One region of the Sphingomonas sp. CFBP 13603 genome, then DNA from elsewhere that is predicted to be linked to it. Evidence: riboswitches for the same ligand, from Rfam matches in the RefSeq annotation. Region 1 holds a riboswitch; each other region holds the start of a gene.
The links. Region 1 has a riboswitch for cobalamin ahead of cobW (cobalamin biosynthesis protein CobW). Riboswitches for the same ligand answer to the same signal wherever they lie in the genome.

Region 1 (6,893 bases):
GGTGCGCCCACGCAGGCGTCGGCGTGCAGGAACGGCGAAGATGGGTCGGTGATGAACTCGGCCGGGTTGGCCTGGAACGGCGCGTCTGTCTCACAGATCACGACATGCCACGGCGTCATGCGGATGGCGCGGATGGCTTCGGCTTCGAGCAAGCGCGTCAGGGCTGGCGCTGCGATACGACCGAATGGCAGGCCGAGCGCCATGCCTATCGGATGCGGACCGGACTTGAGCGCCGTGGCTGCGAATGCGGGGGGTGTCGTCGCGGTCGCCCAATCGGGGAGCGGCGCGTGGTGGCGTGCCATGCGTTTATTGGCGCGGCCACCGCTTTCGACGAACCAGTGCGCGAGCGCGATCAGCCGGTCGACTTCGGTACCGGGCGATAGCGGTATGCCGTTGGAGCGGCCATCCGCACGGAGGATCAATTGGCCGGTTGCAGCAGGTTCGATGCGGAAGTCTGCTGAGGCGTCTCTGAGTACGGGCGTCGGGCCAGCGTCGACCGCGAAGCCGACTTTGCCGGGGAGGTCCGGTAGTTCCGCGAGGCGGGCGCGCAAGTCTTCGGCGATGCGGTGGGTATCGTCGCCCACGCACCATTCGGCAGCGACCAGAATGTTGGCGCGCGCTTCTCGGACCGGGTCGGACTCGATCAGGGCGAGGTCGAGAAGCGCGTCGATCAGCGGGCGCCAGCTATCCTCCCGGACGCCGCGGATCTGGAGGTTGGCGCGGGTGGTGGCGTCGATCTGACCGTTGCCGTGCCTTGTCGCCGCTTCGCAGACGCCAAGTGCCTGGGCGCGCGTTAGACGGCCAAGCGGTGGCCTTACACGGACCAGCAGTCCATCGCCGGCCATCATCGGACGCCAGGCGTCGGGGCACCAGCCTTTGACGACGCCGTTGGTAACCGGCGGGGTCAAATCGGCAAGTCCAGGCTCGCGAGGATCGAGTTGCGACGGGTCGGCCAGAGATCGGCGGCGTGGAGGGCGGCGAACCGCGCCTTCATCGCCGCGAGCGCGCCCGGGTTGGCATTGGCGAGGAAGGCGTGGACGTCGTCGCGGCCCAGCGTCGCGTCGTAATAGAGATCGATCAGTTCGGGACGAACCGCGCTGGCGAGGTGCGTGAAGGCGCCGAGGTGATCAAGCGTGGCGGCGATCTCCGCGCCGCCACGGAAGCCGTGCCGCATCATGCCGTCGACCCAGGCCGGGTTTGCCGCGCGGGCGTGGACGACGCGGGCTATCTCCTCGTTGAGCGGGCGGGCCTTGGCCTGGTTCGGATCGCGCGCGTCCAGATGGTAGAGCGTGGCGCTGCCCCCTGCGACCGATTGCGCGGCGGCGAAGCCGGCCTCGTGCGCGGCGTAATCTGCGGCGAGCAGGAGGTCGGTCTCGGGCAGGTCCTGGACGTGGACGAAAGCATCCGCGGCGGCGACACGCTCGCGGATGCCGGTGGGATCGAAACTGTCTTGGCCGTCGTCGAGGACGTGGCTGGAGGCGGACAGCCAAGCTTGGCCGGCCGTCAGGCGCGCTGCGGGCGTGTAGGTTTCGGCGGCGTCGCCCATGCTCAGGCCGTAGCGGCCGGGTTCGGGACCGTAGACGCGGGCGGTGGAGGGCTTGCCGACGAACGGGTTCCAGTCCTGCGGTTCGTCGCGTGTGGCGAGGGCCCGGACAGTCTGGCCGAACATTGTGCAAAGCGTCGGGAAGGCGTCGCGGAACAGGCCCGACACGCGCAGCGTGACGTCGATGCGGGGGCGGTCGAAGTTCGCCAGTGGCAGGATCTCGACACCCGTCACGCGGTCGGATTGCATGTCCCACACCGGTTCCGCGCCGAGCAGATGGAGCGCCATCGCGAACTCCTCGCCCGCGGTCCGCATCGTGGCGGAGGCCCATAGGTCGACGACGAGGGTGCGAGGGTAATCGCCGTGATCCTGCAAATGGCGGCGAATGAGTTCGTCGGCGAGCTTCACGCCCTGAGTATGGGCGGCGCGCGACGGGACCGCGCGAGGGTCGGTGGTGTAGAGGTTGCGGCCGGTCGGGAGGACGTCGGCGCGGCCTCGCCACGGGGAGCCGGACGGGCCGGACGCGACGCGTTTGCCTTGGAGCGCCGACAGAAGACCCGCGCGTTCCGCTGCGCCGTGTTCGCCGCGGCCGTAGATGTGGAGGCCGTCGCCATACTGGCTCTCCTTCACGTCGCAGACGAAGGTGTCGATGCGGGTAATCGCGTCGGCTTGGGACTGTGCGTCGTCGAGGCCCAGCGTTGCGGCGAGACCGGTGGCGGTGGCTTCGTCGCGGATGTCGCGTTGCAGGCGGTCGCGGCGCGCCGGATCGAGGCCGTCGGCGTTGGAGAATTCGTCAAGCAGCGCTTCGAGGCGGCCGAGGCCGGCACCGGTGCGCGTGCGCTCCAGCGGTGGCGGGACGTGGCCGAGCGTGACCGCACCGAGGCGGCGTTTGGCTTGCGCCGCCTCGCCGGGATCGTTGACGATGAACGGGTAGATGACGGGCATCGCGCCGGTGAGCGCCTCGGGCCAGCAGGCATCGGACAGCGCAACCGACTTGCCGGGGAGCCATTCGAGCGTGCCATGCGCGCCGACATGGACCAGCGCATCGGTGCCCCGCGCGTGGAGCCAGAGGTAAAAGGCGACATAGGCGTGGCAGGGGCAACGCGAGAGGTCGTGATATTCCTCCGTGCGTTGCTTGGTTCGGCCGCGTTCGGGTTGAAGGGCGACGAGTGCGCCGCCCTGATCGATCGCGGTGAACGTGAAGTCTTCCGTTGGATCGCCCCAGGTTTCCTGAAGGTCCTTACGCAGGGCCTCTGGGAGGTACGCGATGGCGTTGCGATACTCGGAGAGCGGCCAGTGAATGTAAGCGCTAGCGAGGTCCGCCGCGTCGGCTGTAATCGCGTAGCCGGCGTCCGTGAGGTCGGCGAGGATCGCTTGCGTAGAGGCTAGCGCGTCGAGACCGACGGCGTGCGCCATCTGGTATGCCTTGCCGGGGTAGGTCGAGAGGACGATCGCGAGGCGGTGCTCAGCGACGGGCTTGCTGGCGAGGCTAGTCCAGGCTTCGATGCGCGCGGCGATGGCGGTGATGCGGGCCGGGTCGGCGCGGTGTTCGCGGCGGGTGTATTCGAGGTCGCCGTCGCGGGCGGCGCTCTCCTTGAAGCTGGCGACGCCGGCGAAGAGGCGACCGTCCACTTCGGGGAGGACGACGTGCATGGCCAAGTCGGCGGGCGACAGGCCTCGGGTGGCACCGGCCCAGGCGGCGCGGTCGGAGGTGGCTAGCGCGATCTGGAAGACGGGCACGTTCGCGCCGTCGAGAGGCGTCGTGTCGGAGACGCCGCGGGCGGAAAAGGCGGTGGCGTTTACGACTGCGGCGGGTTCTAGTGCATTGACCCAGCGGCTCAGCCAGACGGCTGCGTCGGGGGCTTTGAGCGAAGGCGCGAAGAGGCCGATGACGTCGAACCCTCGCGCGGAAAGTTCGGCGTGGAGCGCTTCGATCGGGTCGAGGTCCGCGGCGGTCAGGTATGAGCGGTAGAAGACGATCAGGATGCGGGGGCGTGTCGCGTTCAGGGCGAACGCGGCCGGGCAGGTCACGCCGTCATGTGGCTGCCAGCCGCCGACATCGGCGATCGCGCGGACGCCCGTTACGGGACCAGCGTAACAGCCGGCGGCCAGCGCGAACTGGGCTAGCGCCGCCTGCGCCGCGACTGCGCCGCCGGTGTCGCAGAGATGGGCCAAACGGCGGAGCGTCGATAGCGGGATCGTCGAGGCGGCGTCGAGCCGCGTGTCGATGCGCCCGTCCGCTGCGAGGACGGCGAGCGCTATGCCCTTCTCCCGCGCGAGGTTTTCGACCTGTTGCAGGCCGTAGCTCCAGTACGAGCGCCCGCCGATCAGCCGGATCAGGATGCCTTTCGCGCCCGCCAGCGTCTGCTCGACATAGGTGTCGACCGAGAGCGGATGCTGGAGTGCGGTCAGGTTCGCGAGGCGTAGCGAGGGCAGTCGGCTTCCGGCCGCATCCGCACGTCTCCAACCCGCGGCGAACGCGCCGAGGTCACCGTCGGAGAAGGAGAGGACGACGAGATCCGCGGGGGATTGGGCGAGGTCCTGCGGGACCGTGCTTTCCTCCAGCCCGTGAGTCTCGCGGAAGACGACGTGCATCGTGGGCCTCAGCCGTCCAGAGCGGCCTTGATGCGGGCCTCGTCGATCCGGTCGTGCTCGGCGATCACCACCAACTGCGTGCGGCGCGGTTCGCCTGCGCGCCAGGGGCGGTCGTACTGAGTACGGACCCGCGCACCGACTGCCTGAACGAGCAGGCGCATCGGCTTGCCGGTGACGGCCGCATAGCCTTTCACGCGGAGGATGTCGGCACCGCGGGCGAGCGCTTCTATCTTCGCGGTGAGGTCGGCAGGGTCGGCGATCTCGCCAAGCTCGACGACGACGCTGTCGAAATCGTCATGCTCGTGATCGTCCTCGCCGTCGTGATGCGAGGGGCGGCTGGCGATGTCGTCCTCGGCGGCGGCGTTCAGGCCGAGGATCACGCGGGGGTCGATGATGCCGTCGGTGAGGTCGATCACCGGGAGCGGCCGTGCGGACTCGGCGGCGATCACCGCGCGTGCCTTCGCGACGCCCTCGGGGCCGGCGAGATCGACCTTGGTCAGCAGCACGAGATCGGCGCAGGCGAGCTGATCCTCGAACACCTCCGACAGCGGCGTCTCGTGATCGACGCTGGGGTCGGCGGCGCGCTGCGCGTCGAGCGCGGCGACATCGGGGGCGAAGCGACCGGCGGCGACTGCCTCGGCATCGGCGAGTGCGATGACGCCGTCGACGGTGATGCGCGACCGGATCGCGGGCCAGTCGAACGCCTTCAGCAGCGGCTTGGGCAGCGCGAGCCCGGACGTCTCGATCAGTATGTGATCGGGGCGCGGGTCGAGCGCGAGGAGAGCCTCGACGGTCGGGATGAAGTCATCCGCCACGGTGCAGCAGATGCAGCCGTTCGCCAGCTCGATCACGTTCTCGGCCGGGCAATCGGGGATCGCACAGCCCTTGAGGATATCGCCGTCGATGCCGAGCGTGCCGAATTCGTTGACGACGACGGCGAGGCGGCGGCCGTTCGCATTGCGGATCAGGTGGCTGATGAGCGTGGTCTTGCCGGCACCCAGGAAGCCGGTGACGATGGTGACGGGGACCTTTGCCAAATTGGGCGAACGATCGGACATTATATTCTCCTGCAAGCACACGCACGCACGACCATAGGGCCGCACGCGTTCGTCGCTCAGACGGAGTACCGTGCCGCGACCATCCCCTGGATCGTAGCAAGAGCGACCGTAGCGCTGGCAGGTCTCCTGGCTTACGGGTCGAGGCTCGACGTACGCCTTCCCAGGTTTCCCCAGTGGCTGCCCTTGCGTGAAGGGCGTGTGCGTCTCGCTCACCGCTTACAGTTGCAGGGACAGCCGCGGCATTGGGAGGAACTCCCGCACCGCATTCCCATTCAAGCCCCGAAGGGCACCGGCGCGATCTGTGAGGTTCGGTGCAACCGACCCTCAGAAAGTGAACTAGATGAGTTTGCGGGGACTGCCAATGCGTCTTTGCATACGTCATGCCGGGCTCGTTCCGGCATCCACGGATCCGCATGCTCGATAGCCATGAGTTTGCGGAACCGTGGACCCCGGAACAAGTCCGGGGTGACGGAGGGGTGCGCTATCCGTGCACGACTTCGATCTCGTCGAAGCGTTTCCAGCGGTAGATCGCGAAGCTCAGCACCCAGCAGAGCACGAACAGCCCGATGATCGCGAAGCCGAGGCCGTTGAAATTCTCGCCGAGCGCCTCCGCCAGATCCCAGATGCCGCCGGTCAGCCCCAGCTTCGATCCGAGCAGCGCGAGCGTCTCGATCCCGCCGATCGCGATCGCGACGATCGCCGAGATCAACGTGATGGTGATGTTGTAATAGAGTTTGCGGATCGGCTTCACGAACGCCCACTCATACGCGCCGAGCATGACGACCCCGTCCGCGGTATCGACCAGCGCCATCCCAGTCGCGAACAGCACGGGCAGAACGAGGACGGTGCCGATCGACAGGCCGTCGGCGGCTTGGCTCGCGGACAGGCCGAGGATCGCAACCTCGGTGGCCGTGTCGAAGCCCAGCCCGAACAGGAAGCCGAGCGGCGCCATGTGCCAGCTCCGCGTGACCAGCCGGAACATCGGCCGGAACAGCCGCGCGAGCAAGCCGCGGTTGCCGAGCAGCAGGTCGAGATCCTCCTCGACATAGGTGCCGCCACTGCGGACATGGCCGAAGGTCCGCCACACCGAGCGCAGGATGATCAAGTTCATCGCCGCGATCGTGAACAGGAAGACGGCGGAAATGACGGTCGCGATGACGCCGCCGACCTGTTTGAACGCCTCGAACTGCGACAGCGCGCTGGCGGTGAGCGCGATCGCGACAGCGGCGATCAGCACGATCCCCGAATGACCGATCGCGAACCAGAAGCCGACCGCGATCGGCCGCTGGCCGTCCTGCATGAGCTTGCGAGTCACGTTGTCGATCGCGGCGATGTGATCCGCGTCGACGGCGTGCCGCAGACCCAGGCCCCAGGCGAGCAGCGCGGTGCCCAGCATCAGCGGTTGCGCGTGGAACAGCGAGAACGCCCAGCCCCAGGCGGCGATGTTGGCAATGATCAGGCCTGCGAACATCCAGCCGATCCGCTTGCGGGTGGCGGCGCGCGTCGGTCTCTCGATCGTTCTCTCTATCGTCGCAGTCGTCATGCAGAACTCCCCGGCGTCCGACGAGGACGGGGGCCTGCCGCGAGCGGCCGGGACACGCGAAGACCGGACGCCATGAGCAGCCGACGCGCGTCGCCGTGCGGCCCCTGCCGCGCGTGTCGTCGCTCAGACGGCGTTCACCGTGCCTCGGCCACCC
Region 2 (6,893 bases), on a different contig from region 1:
TCGCGAGCGGCTCGTCCGCCAGCAACCAGCGCGGCTCGCCCGCCAGCACGCGCCCCAGCAGGACCCGCGCCCGCTCGCCGCCGGAGAGTTCGCCGACCGGGCGGTCCGCGAGGTGAATCGTCTCGGTGTCGTGCATCGCGCGCTCGACTGCGGCGCGATCGGCGGGCGACGGGGCGGCATGCGCGCCAAGGTGCGGCAGGCGGCCGAGCGCGACGACATCGCGCGCGACGATGTTCCAGTGGACCGTCGCGTCCTGCGGGAGATAGCCGATCGCGCGGGCGCGCGCGCGCGCGTCCATCCTGGCGACGTCCTGCGCGTCGAGGCGGACACTGCCGGTACTGCGGTCGACAAGTGCGGCTGCAGCCTTGACGAGCGTGCTCTTGCCGGCGCCGTTGGGGCCCAGGATCGCGGTGACGCGGCCGGGACGCAGGTGCGCGGACACGTCGTTGAGGACGGTGCGCTTGCCAAGTTTCACGCCCAGCGCATTGATAATCAGATCCATGCGCGACCTCGTTCCCTGACCAGCAACCCGAGGAAAAACGGCGCGCCGATCATCGCCATCGCCACGCCGAGCCGGACTTCGCCCGCGCCGGGCGCGAGGCGGACGAGGCTGTCGGCAGCGAGCACGAGCGCCGCTCCACCGAGCGCGGAGGGCAGCAGCAACGCGCTCGGGCGGTGACCGAAGATCGGTCGCAACAGATGCGGGACGACCAGCCCGACGAAGCCGATCACGCCGGTCACGGCGACGCCAGCACCGACGACGAGCCCCGTGCCGAGCACGACCAGCAATCGGACCCGGCCCATCCGCGTCCCGAGCGACCGCGCCGCCGCCTCGCCCAGCGCCAGCGCGTCGAGCGAGCGGCCGGTGAGCATCAGCAGCGCCGCGCCGACCGCCATCGGCGGGAGCGCGAGCGTCACGTCGTCCCAACCGCGATCGGTCAGCGCGCCCATGATCCAGTCGATCACCTCGGCGACCGCATAGGGGTTCGGCGCGATCGAGATCAGGAACGCGGTCAGCGCGCCGGCGAGGCTCGACAGCACCGTACCCGCGAGGATGAAGGTGATCGCGCTCGGCGACCGCCATGTCAGCGCGGCGAGCAACGCGACCGCGCCGCCTGCCCCCAGCATCGCCGCCGCGAAGATCGCGGGGCCGGAGCCGAGCCCGAACACGATTGCCGCGACTGCTGCGAGGGCTGCGACCGACGACACGCCGACGACGGCGGGGTCGGCGAGCGGATTGCGGAGATAGCCTTGCAGCACCGCGCCCGACAGGCCGAGCGTGGCGCCGAGCGCTAGCCCGAGGACTGCACGTGGGAGGCGCAGTTCGAGGATGATCCACCAGCGCGGGTCGGTCGAGAACCAGGCGGAGGCCGGCACCCAGACTTTCCCGCAGCCGAGCGACAGGCCGAACAGGAGGATCACGAGCAGACCGAGGGCGACGAGCTTGAGGGTGCGGGTCATCAAAACGCCGCCTCGCCCATACCGACCACCGCCACGACCGCCACCCCGGCGGAGGCCGGGGCCCAATTGGAGGACGGTCGTGACGATGCGCGGCACTCCGTTACTTCGGCCATTCCAATTGGGCCCCGGCCTTCGCCGGGGTGGTTTTGGTATGCGTGCAGCATCACAGCCCCGCCCGGATCGCGGCAAGGCGTTCGAGCGCAGGCGGGATCGTCGGCCCACCGCAATTGACCAGGACGCGCGGGAAGACGGCTTGCGGCGTGTTCGGCAACAAGCGGTGGCGCAGCGCGGTGCCGCGGCTTTTTCGTTCGGAAGCGATCACGACGGCGGGGGGCTGCGTCACGATCGTTTCGGCTGACAGCGTGCCGGTATGCGTCAGGCCGTAGCTCGCGGCGGCGTTGCGGAAGCCGACGCGCGTCATCATGTCGTTCAGCAACGTGCTCCCCCCGGTCGCGAGATCGCCGCTGATATAGAGCAACGCGCTCGGCGAAGCGCCATCCTTGCGGCTCCGGCGCGACACCGCGCGGTCGATCTCAGCGTTGATTCGCGCGCCGCCCATCGGCGCACCGGCAGCCTCGGCGATCTGCGTGACCTGCGCCTGGCTCTCCGCGATCGAGTCGGGGATGCCGATCAGCAGCGTCTTCAAACCGGCCCGCGCATAGGCCGCCTGCGTCGCGGGGGGCGTGTAGGTGCTAGCGATGACCAGATCGGGGTGGAGCGCGATCACCTCCTCTGCGGTCCCGGCGATCCCGCGAAACCTACGCGCGACAGCGATCGGGATCGAGGTTGCGGAGGGATCCTGCGAATAATGGCTGATCGCGGCCATCTTTGCGGGCGGCAGGATGCGGACCAGCACCGAATCCGCGCACGGATTGGTCGAGACGATCCCCCCGCCTACTCCCGCGCCGGGGGGCTTGGCGCAGCCCCCGATCAGGAGCGCGAGGAGGATCGCCCCGCGCCTCACTTCAGGCGCAACCGCACGCCGCCATAGGCCGCGCGGCCGTAATTGCCGTAGCCGGCAATCGTCTCGTACCGCGAGTCGGTCAGATTATCGACGCGGCCATAGACCGCGAACCGCTCGCCGATCGGCAGTTCCGCACGGACGCCGGCCAGCGCATAGCCGTCGAGCCGCGTGGTATTGCTCGCCTCGTCGAAGCTGTCGCCGACCATCGTCACGGTGCCGCCGACGGACAGTCCGAACGCGAACCGATAATCGGCATCGACGCTCGCGGTCTGCTTTGGGCGACGTGCCAGAACATTGCCGAAATTGTCCCCGATCGAGCGGTTCTCGGTGTCGATATAGCTGTAGTTGGCGGTCAGCGTCAGCGCGTCGACCGGGCGCAGCGCGAGCGTGAATTCGACGCCATCCGCTTCGGCCCGCGCGACGTTGTCGTAAACGCCGAACGGACGGTTGGCGCAGATCGAACCGGGCGTCGCCAGCTCGGCCGGGCTGCAATCGCGGAAGTCGATCTGGTTGCGCGTGCGGCGATTGAAATAGGTCACCGCGACGCGCGCCCGGTTGCCGAGAAACGCCTGTTCGACGCCAACGTCGAAGTTGCGTGCCGTCTCCGGATCGAGGCCACGGTTCCCGTAGTCGGAGAACAGCTGGTACAAGGTCGGTGCCTTGAAGCCCTCGCCATAGCTCGCGCGGACGGTGGTGCCGGTCCGCAATGCCAACGCTGCGTTGGCGCCGAACGTCGTGTGGCTGCCGAAATCGTCGTGGTCGTCGTTGCGGACGCCGCCGGTGACCGTGAGGATATCGAGCGGCTTGACGATCAGCTGGCCGTACACGCTGGTGATGCCGGTATCTGCAAACGTGAAGCCGTCGTTGAAACGACTGTTCTCGCGCTCGACACCTGCGACGACGCGCACCTGGTCGAGCGGGCGGAAGTCGCCCTGATATTCATAGCGCTCGCTACGGCCACGGCCAATGAACGATATGTCGCCACCGGGCTGGGTGAAGTTGTCGCGGTTGATATCGGCGATCGTGAACGCCACGCGGTTGTTGAACCGACCGTCCGCGAGGTTCGCATGTAGGCCCGCATAGCCGTAAAGCTCTTGCGTGGTGGCGTAGGCGAGACTGTCGGCGACCACGAACGTGTTCGGGTCAAAACCGTCGTCGATCTCGACTTTGCTGTCCGCGAAATAGCCGCGCAGGTCCAGGCCGATGCCCGGCGCGAACTCGACGCCCACCCGCCCGGTTGCGCCATATTGGCGATAGCCGTCGCGCTCCGTGCCGCTGGCTGCGGACGAGATACCGTCGGTGCGCAGATAGCCGCCGGTCAGCGATCCGGACACCGGCCCCGACTTGCCCGAGACGCCCGCGCTCGCGAACACGCTGTCGGCATAGCCGTACTCGGCGTTGGCGCGCGCTTGCACGCCCTCGGTCGGCGCGGCTGTGATGATGTTGACGACGCCCCCAATCGCCTGGCTGCCCCAAGGCACCGAGTTCGGCCCGCGCAATATCTCGATGCGCTCGACCGAGCTCGACAGCAGGTTGCCGAAGTTGAAGCCGCCCCCGGTCGACGAGGGGTCGTTGACGCGCACGCCATCGATCACGACGAGCGTCTGGTCCGCCTCGGCACCGCGGATGCGAACGCTGGTCAGCGCGCCGACCGTACCGTTGCGCGTGACGGTAATGCCCGGCGTGGTCGCGAGCAGATCGGACACGACGGTGGTCTGGCGGCGCTCGATCTCGGCGCGGTCGATCACGGTCACGGCCTGGCCGATCTCGCTCAGCGGTTGCGCCGCGCGGGTCGCGGTGACGACGACTTCGGGGGCGTCGAAGTCGGGAATGTCCTGCGCATAGGCGGGCGATGCGATCGCCGCGGCACTCAGGAGAAGGAAGAATTTCGTCATCGGCTGCGTCCTAAACGGAACCGCCAGCGACCATTCGCCGGGCGGCCAGACGTCTCTCGCTCGAGGAAACCCGGCATGACCGGAGCACTCGTCCGCGCCGGACACCCGCCCGCGCAGTGGATCGACCGTGAGAGGCAGGTCTCCTGGCTTCCGGGTCGCCGCGCCCACCCCGCCTTCCCAGGTCGAGACCCAGTGGCATATCGGGGTGGCCGCTATCCGGTCACAGTTGCGGGTACAGCGCCGGTCTTGCGGATTTGGATCGTGACGACCCGGCCCGCGCACCGACTTCCCTTTTGATCCCGTCGCCGGGAACCCTTCACGTTGGCGGCATTAGTCGTGCGCCAGACACGGGTCAACGCAGAGACACCTGGAGACGATCGGCGCTCACCGCCCGCCGTACCGCAGCCCCACCCAGATCGTTCGCGGCGTGGCGCGCTCGACGATGTTCGCGCCGCTGATCCCTGCCTCGACGCGCTCGTTGAACAAATTCTCCCCGCGCACCTCGGCGACCAGCGAGCGCAGGATCGGCAACGCCGCATACGCGTCCAGCGTCGTCGCCGGATCGAGCACCCGCGTGTTCTGGTCGTCATCGAACTGCCGGCCGATATGGCGCACGGTCAGCGACAGCGCTGCCGCGTCGTGTCGCCAGTCGATCGTCCCCGAAACCTGATCGCGCGGGGTCTGCGCCGGACGCAAACCGTCCAGAGCAGCCGTGATCCCCGACCCCTCGACCTTCGAATTCGTATGCGACCACGATGCCTGCACGCCAAACGGACCCGGCCGATACGCCGCATCCAGCTCGAACCCGTGCGCGCGGATCGCGTCGAGGTTCTGGCGAACGCGGTAGGTCGTCACCCCCGGCAACACCTGCGGCGGGTTGGTCGTCGTGACGTTGGCCACCGCATCCTTCAGCCGGTTGTAGAAATACGTCGCGGCGATGCTCACGCCCGGAGCAGGCGTCAGCGTGACACCGCCCTCGACCCCGGTCAGCCGCTCCGGCGACAGCAGCGCGTTCGCCGCGGTCGCATCGTTGCCGACGCGGAATGGTCGATACAGTTCGTTGAGCGTCGGCAATCGCCACCCGCGATACCCGGCCGCCCGCAGCGTGATCGCCTCGACCGGTTGATACGCTACGCCCGCCCGGCCGGTCGTCTCGCTGCCGTCGCGATCCGCATAGCGCAGATTGGTCAGCGCCGCGCCGCCCGCGAGCGGCCGTTCGGACAGATAGCCACCGTCGATCGACCACCAGTCGACCCGGCCACCCAGGCTGAACGTGAAGTCGCCCGCGACGAGGCTCCCATCCGCGAACACGCCAGTCGTCGTCGTGCTCCCGCCGGCCTCGCGCCGCCGCGTCGGCGCTGCGTTGACGAACGTGTACAGCTCCTGCGTCTTCCCGCTGACATCGCGAACATCCGCTCCCAGGCGAAGCGCGATGCTCTCGCCCAGCGGCGGGAGGATCTCGATCCGTCCCCCCAGCCCCGTCGCGGGCGTATTATACTGGTTGAGCGACTGGATTGCGGTCGTCCGCGCGGCATTGATGCTGTTGAAGCTGCTCGCGAACGCGCGCGTCTGCAGATACGCCAGCGCCGAATATCCCCAACGCCCGCGCCCGACCAGCCGGACGCTCGCATCCGCGCCTTCGCTCTTGTTGTCGGTGAAGTCGCTGCCCCGGTCGCGCCGATCGGTGAATGCGCTCGCATTCATCTGCAATTCGGTCTTCGCACCGATCCCGACGACGGTCCGCAGCGCGCCCGACGCCTGCTCGTACGGCGCGGCGCGATCGACGATCCCCCGGCTTTCCTCGACGGTCGGCGTGAAGCCATCCCCGCGCGCGTAAGCGCCGGACAGGGTCGCAAACCCCGACCCGCGCACCAGTGCGGCATACCCCTGGGCATCGACCGAATCCCGGCTGCCATACGCAACGTTGCCCTGGAAAGGCGCCGCTTGGTCCGGCGTCGCGCTTTCGAGCTCGACCGTCCCGGCCAGCGCGCCCGGCCCCTGATACCCGCTACCGCCGCCGCGCGTGACGCGGATGCGCCCGAGCCTTTCCGTCGCATACGCCGGAAACGCGACCCAGCCGCCGAACGGATCCGCCTGCGGCACGCCGTCGAAGATCAGCAGCGCACGGCTCGACGCATTGCCACCGATCCCGCGCAACGAAATCCCCTGGCTGGTCGGGTTGGCGCTGCGCGAATCCGACCGACGAAACTGCTGGAGCCCCGCGACATCGGCCAGCACGCTCTCCAGCCGATTGCTCGCATTCGCCTGGATCCGCGCGCGATCGATCGTGACGACGTCGTACGCACGATCGCCGGGCGCATCGGCAAGCCCGCGCCCGGTGACGACGATCTCAGCCGGCTGGTCGGCCGCGACACTTGTCTGCGCAATCGCGCTCCCGGACGAGATCAACACGAAGGCGAGCGTAGAGAATGAGATACGGATCATTACCACCGCATGGCAGCTTTTCCGCCCGCCCGGAATACACCTCCGACGTCAGGCTGCGCCGAGCTTCGCCGCATTGCGCGCGATCGCCGCCGCGCTGGCAAGAACCACCGCATCCTCGACGAACCCCG
Region 3 (6,893 bases), 140 kb from region 1:
CGCATCGTCACCTCCGAGGGGCCGATCCTGCTGGCGCTCGACGCCCGCCACGCACCGAAGACGACCGCTAATTTCCTCGCCTATGTCGATGACGGTCGGTTCGACGGCACCGATTTCTACCGCGCGAGCCGCCAGAAGTCCGGGCCGAAGCTCGGCTTTATCCAGGCGGGCATCCGCACCGACGCGCGGCGGATACTACCGCCGTTTCCGCTCGAGACCACCGCGATGACCGGCATCAAGCATCTCGATGGCACGATCTCGATGGCGCGCGGGATGACGCCGGCGTCGGCTGGGGGGAATTTCTTTATCACGATCGGGCCGGCGCCGGCGATGGACGCGCGCGCGGGGTATCCGGGCTATGCCGCGTTCGGGCATGTCGTCGCAGGGATGGACGTGGTGAAGCGCATCCTCGCCAAGCCGACTGGTGGCGGGATGGATGCGTTCAAGGACCAGATGATCCTGAAGCGGGTCGCTCTGGTGAGTGCGCGGCGTCTGGACGGGGTGGCGAAGCCGACCGGGCTGCCGCGGGCGTGGTTGATCGAAACTGGGCCGCAACGGCGGAGGTGAGGGGCTGGAGGGGGCTGCACATCGACTAATGTTGCTTCGAACGTTTGTCAGTTTGGTCAGGGTAGTGGCGTTTCCCTCATACGCTTATGGCGCAAAGGTAGTCGCCATCGAGTTTTGCACCACCCCGGCGAAAGCCGGGGTTCAATTGGAAAGCTCAAAATGATGGCAGTTTGCCTTTAGGTCAGTAACGTCCCCCAACCGGGCCCCGGCCTCCGCCGGGGTGGTGTTGTGGAAACTGGTCCCCGCAGACCCCTGAATCAGTTGTCACAACCCTCTGTTCTCCCGCGAAGGTGGGAGCCCAGGGTAACGAACGCAGGTATTCTTGGCTCCTGGACCCCCGCCTTCGCGGGGGAACGAAACGGCTTAAGCAGTGAGGCTCAACGCAACCGCTTCCGCGACCTTGATCCCGTCGACCGCCGCGGAAAGAATACCCCCCGCATAGCCAGCGCCTTCGCCAGCCGGGAAAAGCCCCGCCGTATTGAGGCTCACGAAATCGTCGCCCCGTGTGATCCTCACCGGCGACGAGGTCCGCGTCTCGACCCCGGTCAGCACTGCGTCGGGATGATCGTAGCCGGGAATCTCGCGCCCGAACGCGGGCAAAGCTTCCCGCAGCGCGGTGATTGCGAACTCGGGCAGGCATTCCGACAGGTCGGTCATGTGCACGCCCGGCTTGTACGACGGGATCACCGAGCCGAGCGCAGTCGACGCCCGCCCAGCGAGCAGGTCGCCGATGCGTTGCGCGGGTGCCTTGTAGTTCGAACCCCCGGCCACATACGCCCGCGATTCCCAGTAGCGTTGCAGTTCGATCCCGGCGAGCGGGTGGCCGGGATAGTCGCGCTCGGGGTCGATGCCGATGACGATCCCCGAGTTCGCGTTGCGTTCGTTGCGCGAATATTGGCTCATCCCGTTGGTCGCGACGCGGCCTTCCTCGGAGGTCGCGGCGACGACGGTGCCGCCTGGGCACATGCAGAAGCTATAGACGGTTCGCCCGTTCTTGCAGTGATGCGACAGGCTGTACGCCGCCGCGCCGAGATCCGGGTGACCGGCGCAGGGGCCGAACCGGGCTTCGTCGATCCACGACTGCGGATGCTCGATGCGGACACCGATCGAGAACGGCTTCGCTTCGACGTGGACACCCTTGGCATGGAGCATCTCGAACGTGTCGCGGGCGCTGTGGCCGACCGCGAAGACGACGTGGTTGGCTTCGAGATAGTCGCCGGTGCTCAGGTGAAGCCCGCGGAGTTGGCGGGTGCCGGCCTCGTCGACGATGTCGAGACCATCGACGCGCGTCGAGAAGCGGTATTCGCCGCCGAGCGCCTCGATCGTCTCGCGCATGCTCTCGACCATCGTGACGAGGCGGAAGGTGCCGATATGCGGGTGCGCTTCGGTCAGGATTTCGGGCGGCGCACCGGCTTTTACGAACTCGGTCAGGACTTTGCGGCCAAGATGGCGCGGGTCCTTGATCTGGCTCCAGAGCTTGCCGTCGGAGAAGGTGCCGGCGCCGCCCTCGCCGAACTGAACGTTGGATTCGGGGTTGAGGACGCTTTTGCGCCACAAGCCCCAGGTGTCCTTGGTGCGTTCGCGGACGACCTTGCCGCGGTCGAGGATGATCGGGCGGAAGCCCATCTGCGCTAGGATCAGGCCGGCGAACAGGCCACATGGCCCTGCGCCGACGACCACCGGTCGGGGGCCGGTATAGCTCGTGCCGCCCTTGGTGACGAAGCGATATCCCGTGTCGGGGGTGCGCTGGACGTGGCGATCCTTGCGGAAACGCGTGAGGACGGCGTCCTCGTTTTTCAGCGTGACGTCGACCGAATAGACGAGCTGGATGTCCATCTTGTCGCGGGCATCGTGCGCGCGCCTCGCGATGGTGTAGCGGATCAGGTCGCGCGGGGTGACGCGCAGGCGATCGCGGATCGCGGCGGGCAGCGCTTCGTCGGCGTGGTTGAGCGGGAGCTTGAGGTCGGTGAGGCGGAGCATGTCGGTCGCTCTAGCGCCGCGCGGCGCGATCCGCCATCGGGAGGACGAGAGGACTTGATCATGCGGACCGACGACGAGCAGAATGCCAAGAGCGCCAAGCGCAAGGAGGTCCACGACCGGATCGTCGCGAGCAAGACGATCGAGAAGGGCCTGATCATCGTCCACACCGGCAAGGGCAAGGGCAAGTCGACCGCCGCGTTCGGCATGGCGGTGCGGATGATCGGACATGGGCGCAAGGTTGGCGTGGTACAGTTCGTCAAGGGCGCGATGACGACCGGCGAGAAGGCGGTTTTCGATGCGTTCCCGGACCTATGCGAGTTCAAGCCGATGGGGGAGGGCTTTACCTGGGACACGCAGGATCGCGCGCGCGACATCGCGGTGGCGCGCGAGGCGTGGGACGAGGTCAGGCGGATGATTGCCGACCCGTCGTACGCGATGGTGGTCGCGGATGAACTCAATATCGTGTTGCGGTATGAGTATCTGCTGGTCGACGAGGTGCTGGCCGTGTTAGCCGAGAAGCCCGAGATGACGCATGTCGTGGTGACCGGGCGGAACGCGCCGGACGCGCTGATCGAGATGGCGGACCTGGTAACCGAGATGACGCAGGTGAAGCATCCGTTCCGGTCGGGGGTGAAGGCGCAGGCGGGCGTGGAGTTCTAGGCGGCTTCGTACTCTACGACCCAATGAAACCACCGTCCGTCATCCTGACGAAAGTCAGGATCCAGAGCCACGAAGGCCACCTCCCGTTACCCTGGATCCTGACTTTCGTCAGGATGACGGGAGCGCGTGGGGATGGCTGGCGGACTTCTAACCGACGTAGCCGTGTCTTGCGTCGTCTCCACCTCCCGCCTATCGCTGCCCCCGCGACAGGTTCCCCCGATGCTCGCGCGGAGGGGGATGAAAATGGGAACGGGAAACACCCGGCTGCCCCTGCAACTGTACGCGGCGAGCCATCGTGCCTCATGCCATTGGGATGTTCCCGAGAAGGCGGCGCGGACGGCGTTGACCCGCGAGCCAGGAGACCTGCCCGTCGCGGTCGTCTTTCGTCCGGCCAGGGTGCGCCGAACGGACGGGTAACACCCCGAGCGACGACATCGCTTCGCGTTGCGCGGAGGCTGGAGGCATGCACCTTCGCCCTTCGCGTCGTGCGAGACCGACTGTCCGAAGGGGTTTCTATGCCAAGTTCACATCGTTCCGAGATCGTCCGGGAACGGACATGCTGAAGCCGGTCGAAGACGGCGTCGCGGTAGTCGCGTGCAATACGTGCCGCCATTCCACCGATGCGCGCGACGACGAGCACGGCCAACGCGGCGGCGCGCGGCTGGTCAGCGCGCTGAAGGCGGTGCAGGCGAGCGATCCGGCTTATGCCGACGTCGCGGTGCAGGAGATGCCGTGCCTGTTCGCGTGCCAGGATTTCTGCACGATCCACCTCCGCGCGCCCGCCAAGGTTGGCTATGTGCTCGGCAGATTCGAGCCGACCGAAGACGCCGCGCGTGCGATCCTCGATTACGCGCGGCTCTACGGCGAGAGCGCGTTCGGGCAGGTGCCGTTCAAGCAATGGCCGCAGGGGGTGAAGGGCCACTTCATCACGCGCACGCCGCCCGCCGGGTTCGTCGTGGAATGACCTTCTTTTCGACGGCCGGAGCATTTCTGTCATCCTTGCGCGCGTTGCCGCAGCCGGACGAAGCCGCCCGATCGGCGGCGGTGGCGCGTCAGGGGCAACTCACCAAACCGCCGGGTTCGCTCGGGCGGTTGGAAGAGATTGCCGTCTTCATGGCCGGCTGGCAGGGCCATGAACGCCCGCGGCTCGATCGCGGCCGGGTGGTGATCTTTGCGGGTAATCACGGCATCGTCGATCGCGGCGTCAGTGCGTTTCCGGCCTCCGTCACGGCGCAGATGGTGGCCAATTTCGAGCATGGCGGCGCGGCGATCAACGCGCTGTCGCGCGCGGCGGGGCTCGATCTCAGAGTCGTCCCGCTCGACCTCGACCGGCCGACGATCGATTTCACCGTCGCCCCGGCGATGTCGGAGGAGGAATGTCTCGCCGCGATCAACGCGGGCGCCGCCGTCGTTGCGGATGCGCCCGACCTGATCGTGCTCGGCGAAATGGGGATCGGCAACTCGACCTCGGCCGCCGCGCTGTGCCTCGCCAGCTTCGATGGATCGGCACGCGACTGGGTCGGGCCCGGTACGGGAGTCGACGACGACGGCATGGCCCGCAAGATCGCGACCGTGGAGGCCGGGCTGGCGCTGCACCGGGACGCACTGACCACCCCGTTCGAGACGCTACGCAGGCTTGGCGGTCGCGAACTTGCGGCGATCGCAGGCGCGGTCCTCGCGGCGCGCCTCGCTGGCGTACCCGTCATGTTCGATGGCTTCATATGCTGTGCCGCGGTCGCGCCGATCGCCGCTGCGTGCCCGGATATCCTCGCACACTGTCTTGCCGGCCACGTGTCGGCCGAGCCGGGTCATGCGCGCCTGTTGCGGGCATTGGGTCTCGATCCCCTGTTGTCGCTGGGCATGCGGCTCGGCGAGGGAAGCGGCGCGGCGACTGCGACGTTGCTCGTTCGCGCGGCGCTGGCGGCGCATGACGAGATGGCGACATTTGCCGAGGCGGGGGTCTCGGTCGCGTGACCGGCTCGCACATGCTGTACCTGATGCGGCATGGCGCACCGACACGAGAAGGGCTGCTGCTCGGACGGACCGACGCATCGGTGACGGTTCAGGGCATTGCCGCCTGTCTGGCACGGGCGGCGACGCTCGACGTCGCGCGCATCGTGACGTCGGACCTTGCCCGGACACGCGACTGTGCGCGGGCGATCGCCGCCTCTCGGGCGATCGAGGTCGATGTCGACCCGCGGTGGCGCGAGCTCGATTTCGGGGCCTGGGATGGGCTCGAGCCCGCGGAGGTCGATCCGACGGCGTTGGCGCAGTTTTATGACGATCCAGACGCGGCGCCTCCACCGGGCGGGGAGCGCTGGTCTGCGCTCCAAGGCCGCGTGCACGATGCGCTTGCCGATGTGCCCCCGGCGGCGACGCTAATCGTCACGCATGGCGGCGCGATCCGCGCGGCGCTCGCGGATCTGTGCGGGTTCGATCGACGACAGATCTGGGCGTTCGACCTGCCCTATGCGTCGCTCGTGTCGCTGCGGATCTGGCCTGGAGACGAGCGGACCGTCCAGATCGTCGGGCTCGCGACATGAGGCGGCTGATCGTAGCGTTCGGCTTCCTGACGCGCCTGCCGATGCCGCGCGTGACCGTCGGGCCGAGCGGTTTTGCCGAGGCGATACGCTTCTACCCGATCGTCGGGTTGGCAGTCGGCGTGATGGTCGCGGTGGCCGGATGGCTTGGCGCGCTGATCGATCCGTGGACGGGCGCCTGCGCTGCGCTACTGACGTGGGTCGCGATCACCGGCGCTCTGCATCTCGACGGGCTGGCTGACCTCGCCGACGGCCTGGGCGCGGCGCACGGCGATCGGACGCGGTTACTCGCCGTGATGGCGGATCCGCATATCGGCAGCTTCGGCGTCGTCGCGATCGTCAGCCAGATGATCGCCAAGCTGGTGCTGCTGCATGCGGTCGGGATGGCAGGCTGGTGGGTCGTCATCCTCGTGCCGTTTGCGGCGCGGATGGGGCCGCTCGCCTGGGCCAGGATGTTGCCGCCGATCCGGGCGGGCGGCCTGGGGGCGGCGATCGCGGGTGCGGTGCGGCGGCAGGACCTCATCGGCTGGGGACTGGTGCTGGCGTTGGCGGCGGTGATGGCTCCGGCGCTGGTGATCGTTCCGTTCCTGTTGCTCGGCGTGGCGGCGTGGTTGCGGCGGACGCTCGGCGGCGTGACCGGCGATGCCTATGGTGCCGGGATCGAGATCGCCGAGACCGGGGTGCTGCTCGCGCTAGCCGTTGGTGGCGTCATGACCGGCACGCTGCGCTAAAGCCAGCATCGCGTCGAGATCGAGGTGGCGTTCGAGCGTTGCCGCGATCGCGTCGAGCGCCGCGTCGATCGAGGCGCCGTGATCGGGCCCGACCGCATCGACGCCGATCCGCGCGAGCCAGACCGCCCGCTGTTCGGCAAGCGCCAGCAGGCCGTGGACGTAGCTGCCGGCGACGAGCCCGTCCGCGCTGATCGCACCTTCCGGGCTGCCGTCCGCGCGATGGCCAACGGGCTGGGCCAAGCCGGCGCCGTGGGTTTCGCCCATGTGCATCTCATAGCCTGCGAACCGCGCACCGCCCGCGATGCCCTCGACGCGTTCGAGCGTCTTCGTCGCGGTTAGGATCGTGTCGATGTCCAGTAATCCGAGCCCTTCGACGGTGCCCGCCGGGCCCTCGATCCCGTGCGGGTCGGCGATA

Region 2: linked by a shared signal. The riboswitch ahead of IFR23_RS14990 (TonB-dependent receptor plug domain-containing protein) and the one ahead of cobW (cobalamin biosynthesis protein CobW) in region 1 are both predicted to bind cobalamin.
Region 3: linked by a shared signal. The riboswitch ahead of IFR23_RS08970 (DUF1636 domain-containing protein) and the one ahead of cobW (cobalamin biosynthesis protein CobW) in region 1 are both predicted to bind cobalamin.

Annotation. Positions count from the first base shown of each region.
Region 1 covers NZ_JADBIA010000004.1:123,322-130,214, reverse strand. The annotation lists gene IFR23_RS08335 (cobalamin biosynthesis protein CobG) at 1-908, opposite strand, end outside; gene cobN (cobaltochelatase subunit CobN) at 905-4,138, opposite strand; gene cobW (cobalamin biosynthesis protein CobW) at 4,147-5,196, opposite strand; cobalamin riboswitch at 5,296-5,505, opposite strand; gene IFR23_RS08320 (HoxN/HupN/NixA family nickel/cobalt transporter) at 5,678-6,739, opposite strand.
Region 2 covers NZ_JADBIA010000010.1:74,107-80,999, reverse strand. The annotation lists gene IFR23_RS15005 (ABC transporter ATP-binding protein) at 1-502, opposite strand, end outside; gene IFR23_RS15000 (FecCD family ABC transporter permease) at 493-1,461, opposite strand; gene IFR23_RS14995 (ABC transporter substrate-binding protein) at 1,625-2,425, opposite strand; gene IFR23_RS14990 (TonB-dependent receptor plug domain-containing protein) at 2,422-4,320, opposite strand; cobalamin riboswitch at 4,437-4,652, opposite strand; gene IFR23_RS14985 (TonB-dependent receptor) at 4,705-6,765, opposite strand; gene IFR23_RS14980 (DUF4126 domain-containing protein) at 6,814-6,893, opposite strand, start outside.
Region 3 covers NZ_JADBIA010000004.1:264,161-271,053, reverse strand. The annotation lists gene IFR23_RS08985 (peptidylprolyl isomerase) at 1-567, shown strand, start outside; gene IFR23_RS08980 (NAD(P)/FAD-dependent oxidoreductase) at 931-2,547, opposite strand; gene cobO (cob(I)yrinic acid a,c-diamide adenosyltransferase) at 2,608-3,207, shown strand; cobalamin riboswitch at 3,399-3,592, shown strand; gene IFR23_RS08970 (DUF1636 domain-containing protein) at 3,764-4,171, shown strand; gene cobT (nicotinate-nucleotide--dimethylbenzimidazole phosphoribosyltransferase) at 4,168-5,181, shown strand; gene IFR23_RS08960 (histidine phosphatase family protein) at 5,178-5,750, shown strand; gene cobS (adenosylcobinamide-GDP ribazoletransferase) at 5,747-6,478, shown strand; gene IFR23_RS08950 (cobyric acid synthase) at 6,440-6,893, opposite strand, start outside.